One region of the Denitraticella aggregata genome, then DNA from elsewhere that is predicted to be linked to it. Evidence: predicted binding sites of a transcription regulator. Region 1 holds the regulator's gene; the other holds the start of a gene.
The links. The regulator FNR, encoded in region 1, switches genes on or off when oxygen is low (the NO sensors DNR and NnrR bind a similar motif). The targets are predictions, from matches to a motif close to TTGANCTAGNTCAA.
Positions count from the first base shown of each region.

Region 2: ACKVEX_RS00830 (hemerythrin domain-containing protein) is a predicted target of FNR. The motif match lies at 1,218-1,231, and genes of this name have one in related genera.

Region 1 is NZ_JBLLNL010000013.1:43,396-45,591, reverse strand. It holds gene ACKVEX_RS14315 (SirB2 family protein) at 20-403, shown strand; gene ACKVEX_RS14310 (hemerythrin domain-containing protein) at 414-953, shown strand; gene fnr (fumarate/nitrate reduction transcriptional regulator Fnr) at 984-1,724, opposite strand; gene hemN (oxygen-independent coproporphyrinogen III oxidase) at 1,841-2,196, shown strand, end outside.
Region 2 is NZ_JBLLNL010000001.1:166,470-168,665, forward strand. It holds gene ACKVEX_RS00825 (hypothetical protein) at 1-584, opposite strand, end outside; gene ACKVEX_RS00830 (hemerythrin domain-containing protein) at 591-1,031, opposite strand; gene ACKVEX_RS00835 (MarR family winged helix-turn-helix transcriptional regulator) at 1,367-1,846, opposite strand; gene ACKVEX_RS00840 (thioesterase family protein) at 1,966-2,196, opposite strand, start outside.

The DNA.
Region 1 (2,196 bases):
AGCGGATTCGCCGAAGATGATTTACTACACGATCAAGAATCTGCATGTCACTATGGTGGTGCTCAGCGCGATGGGGTTCGCGTTACGCGGCTGGTGGATGTTTTCCGGGTCTCCACTGTTACGTCACCGTGCGACCCGGCTCCTGCCGCATGTCGTCGACAGCATGCTGCTCGGAAGTGCGATCGTGCTGGCCATGATGATTTCGCAGTATCCTTTCGCTGCCAACTGGGTGACGGCCAAGGTGGGGGGGCTGATCGCTTACATCCTGTTGGGAACGATCGCGCTGAAGCGGGGCCGCACGCGTCGGCAGCGTATGCTTGCCTGGTGCGCCGCTGCGTCGGTCTATGCCTGGATCGTGTCGGTCGCGCTGTCCAAGAACGCGACCGGGTTTTTTGCTTTGTGAGGAATGTTTCATGACTGAATCGCTCGTTCCGGTGTCCCCCGGATTCGAGGCGCCGCTCGAGATGCTGGAGACCTGCCATGAGCGTCTGCATGCGCAACTCGGCACGCTGGACCGGCTGGCCAGATGGTTGCCCGAGCATGGTGCCGACCAGCTGGCGCGCAGGGCGGCGGCGGCCATCATCCGCTATTTCGATGTTGCCGCGGTCAACCATCACATGGATGAGGAGCTGGATCTGATTCCTTTGCTGCGACAGCGGGTGGATACCGACAGGCGCTTTCCGCTGGAGTCGCTGATCGAATGGATACTCGAGGATCATCAGCGCATGTTCGCCGCGTGGGATGTGATGCGCGCCAAGCTCGAGCGGGTGTCGAAAGGCGAGGTCGTCGATCTGACGCTCGACGAAGTGCATGCCTTCACCGAACGCTATGCGCTGCACACCGAACGGGAAGAGGGCGAACTGTTTCCCTATGCGCGGGCGCTGCTGACCGCGGAGGATCTTGCGCGTATTGGCCAGTCGATGACCAACCGACGTCGTCAGCCATCTTGCTGACAGCTCGCGGCCCGGGGTGTGGCACGCGCGTCAGCGACCGCCGACCGGGTGCTGGATGAGTTTTCTGAGTTTGTCCTGTGCGACGATGCGGATATGCTTCTGCTGTACCGCAATGATGCCCTCGTCCTGGAAGCGGGAGAAGGCGCGAGACACGGTTTCGAGCTTCAGGCCGAGGTAGGAGCCGATCTCGTCCCGGGTCATGCGCAGATGAAACTCGGCGGCGGAAAAACCGCGTGCGGTGAAGCGCTGTGACAGATTCAGCAGGAAGGCCGCCAGTCGCTCCTCGGCGCGCATCGAACCGAGCAGCATCATCACGCCGTGGTCACGCACGATTTCGCGGCTCATGACCCTGTGGAACTGGTGTTGCAGCCCCTCGATCTCGCGCGACAGTGCCTCGAGCTTGTCGTACGCGATGACACACACTTCACTGTCTTCGAGCGCGACCGCGTTGCACGAGTGTGCCTCGGTGCTGATTCCGTCCAGCCCGAGCATCTCGCCGGTCATCTGGAAGCCGGTGACCTGCTCGCGACCGTCCTCGAGCACTACGTCGGTCTTGAACCAGCCGATACGGATCGCGTAGATTGCCTCGAACGGGTCGCCTGCACGGTACAGGTGTTGCTGGCGCTTGACCTTGCGGCGCGTTCCGACCAGTTCATCCAGCCGGTGGATCTCGTGCTCGGTCATGCCGAAGGGCAGGCACAGTTCGAGCAGGTTGCATTGCGAGCAGGCTGACTTGATGTCGGCGGCTGTAATCGGCACGGTCGCCTTCATTTGCACGATCTGAACACTCCGTTCGTGGACGGGCGATAATGGGGTCCATTGATCCAGGTCAAACCCCTGCCTCCCGATTTTTGCGATCGTTAGCCATTCCTATAAAGGTCAAGTACATGAACACTCAACCCGATCTGGTCTTCGATCAGCAACTCATCCGCCGATTCGACGTCAATGGCCCACGCTACACGTCCTATCCCACAGCGGACCGCTTCGTCGAGGCGTTCGATGCGCGCGCGTTGCAGGACTGGCTGGCCAAAAGAGCGATCGGCGGTACCAGCCGGCCGTTGTCATTATACTTCCACATCCCCTTCTGTAACACGATCTGCTATTACTGCGCCTGCAACAAGATCATCACCAAGGATCATGGCCGTTCGGCGAAGTACCTGAAGTACCTGGACCAGGAGATCGGCATGCAGGCGGAGCACCTCGGCGGAAGCCGGCAGGTGACTCAGCTCCATCTGGGCGGAGG
Region 2 (2,196 bases), on a different contig from region 1:
CCGAGCCAGGCCCAGCCCACATGCAGCTTGAGCAGTTCTAACAGCGGTAGCGGCAGCCCACGCGCCAGCACGATCGCGAGGGTCAGGCCGAGCACGATCGCGATGGCCAGACCGACCACTGCGAGCAGCAGGTCGCGCGGCGTCGCCTGCGCGGTCGGAACCCGCCACAGCGCGTGGAGGGCGACCAGCAGGAACAGGCCGAGGCCCCCGCCCAGCAGCCCCACCGCCCATGTCAGCAACGCCGGGGACATCGTCGCCAACCCCCAGGCCAGCGCGACGGCTCCGCCGCTGAGTGCGACATGCACCACTGCCGCGACCTGCGCCCCGTGGAAAACGGCGGCGCCGGCGACCACCGGCAGTATCTGGAACAGCGCGCCGACCATGACCATCAGCATGAAGCCGACCGTGATCAGATGCGTGATCGCGAGCGCGCCGGGGGTCCAGCGCGACGCGAGCAGGTCCGGCTGCAGCAGCAGTAAAAGCCCGGCCGCCAGCCCGAACAGTGGCGCGGTCAGGAAGAAGCGTACCGGCGTGAACAGGGGCGGCGCGGCATCGTAGCCGAGCATGTGGGCACCCATGTTCATCCGGCTTCAGTGGGTCTCGTGGCCCTTCAGGCGGGCCGCAAGATTGCCCTCGCCGCCGGGAAGCTGCGCGTCGCACATCGGGTAGAGGATGTTCTCCTCCTTCATGTTGTGCTGCTGCATCATGATCAGCAGCGTCTCCGCCTCGCCGCAGAATGCATCCTCGTCCTCGTCCTCTGCCGCCGCGGCGAGGCTGTCCAGCATGCGACGCATGTCGGCATGTTCCATCATCATCATCCGGGTCGGACCCTGGGTCATCCCGGTGGCCTCTTCGAAACGCGGAAAGACGTCGCCTTCCTCGGCATCGAAATGCGCGAGCAGGGCCTCGATGAAGCGTGCGAGCCGCGCCTTCGCGACCGGCCAGTCGCCATCGCTCGCGGCACGCTCGGCCGCGGCGAACAGGGCATCGCAGGCGCGATGATCGTCGGTCATGACATTCGATATGGACATGGTTTGGCTCCTCCGTGGAGTTGAATGATTCTGGATACGGGCGCTCGGACCGTAGCGATGCTCACCCGACGGGTGATGCGTTCGAAACGGAACCCGTCATTCCGTTCCGATGGCAGGTCCTCTCGATGACGCGGCTGCCTGCCGGACCCAGCATGTGCAGCTTTGACCGTCAACGACGGCAATGCTTTGATTACGATCAACACCGCGGAAAATGCCGCCGTTGCGCGCGCAAAGGTCGCGATCGGCTCCTCGGTTCGGGTCAGGTCGGGGAACGCCGACGGTATGCCAGCCAAGCGCTCGGTTGACCCGTGCTGTGTGTCGCGGCGGTGCGACGATCAGCCGCGCAGGCCGCTGCCGAGTCGGTCGAGCAGGTCGCGAAGCGTGGCGAGTTCGTCCGGCCCGAGCCGGCTGGTGAGACGCTGCTCGTGTGCGCGTACTTCGGGCAGCAGCTGCGAGAGCCACTGCCTGCCTTTGTCGGTCAGATGCAGCGCGTTGGAGCGCCGGTTGTCCGGCGAACGGACCCGCTCCAGCACCTGCTTGCCCTCGAGCTTGTCCAGGATCGAGACCACACTCGAACGGTCGAGGTGCATCGCGTTCGCGAGCTGGGTCTGCATCATGCCGGGGTTGGCATCGACCAGCACCAGCACGCCGAACAGTGTCGGCGTGATCTCGGCATCGCCGACGCGCGTGCAGAAGTCCCGGAAGATCGCGACCTGTGCGAGACGCACACGGTAGCCGATCAGCTCGGGAAGGATGCCGTAGCCGATCGCGCCCGGCTGCGGCTTGTCGTTCGGCTTGTTGCGCGCACGCGTCATCGAATCGGGTCATCGGTCGTCCGGGAAGGCGCGATTGTATCAGTTGCCCGTCATCGGGTGAAAAGAGGGGCGTGGCGACCGAAGGGAGGGTGCCGTTCGCCACGCCACCAAAGACAGCCTCACCCCTCCTGCGCCTTCGCGAGCTTGGCCAGCAGACGCTGTCGGGTCTTCTCGATTCTGACCACGAAGCGGCTGTGACGACCGTGTGCGACCTTCTCCAGCGCGTCGCGGGCGCTGAACTCGAACACCACGGCCGGGCCCTCGACCGTGGCCAGCGTGACCGTGATCTCCACCCACATGCCGAGCAGCGTCGCGCCCACATGGTCGAGTTCGACCCGCGTGCCGACCGA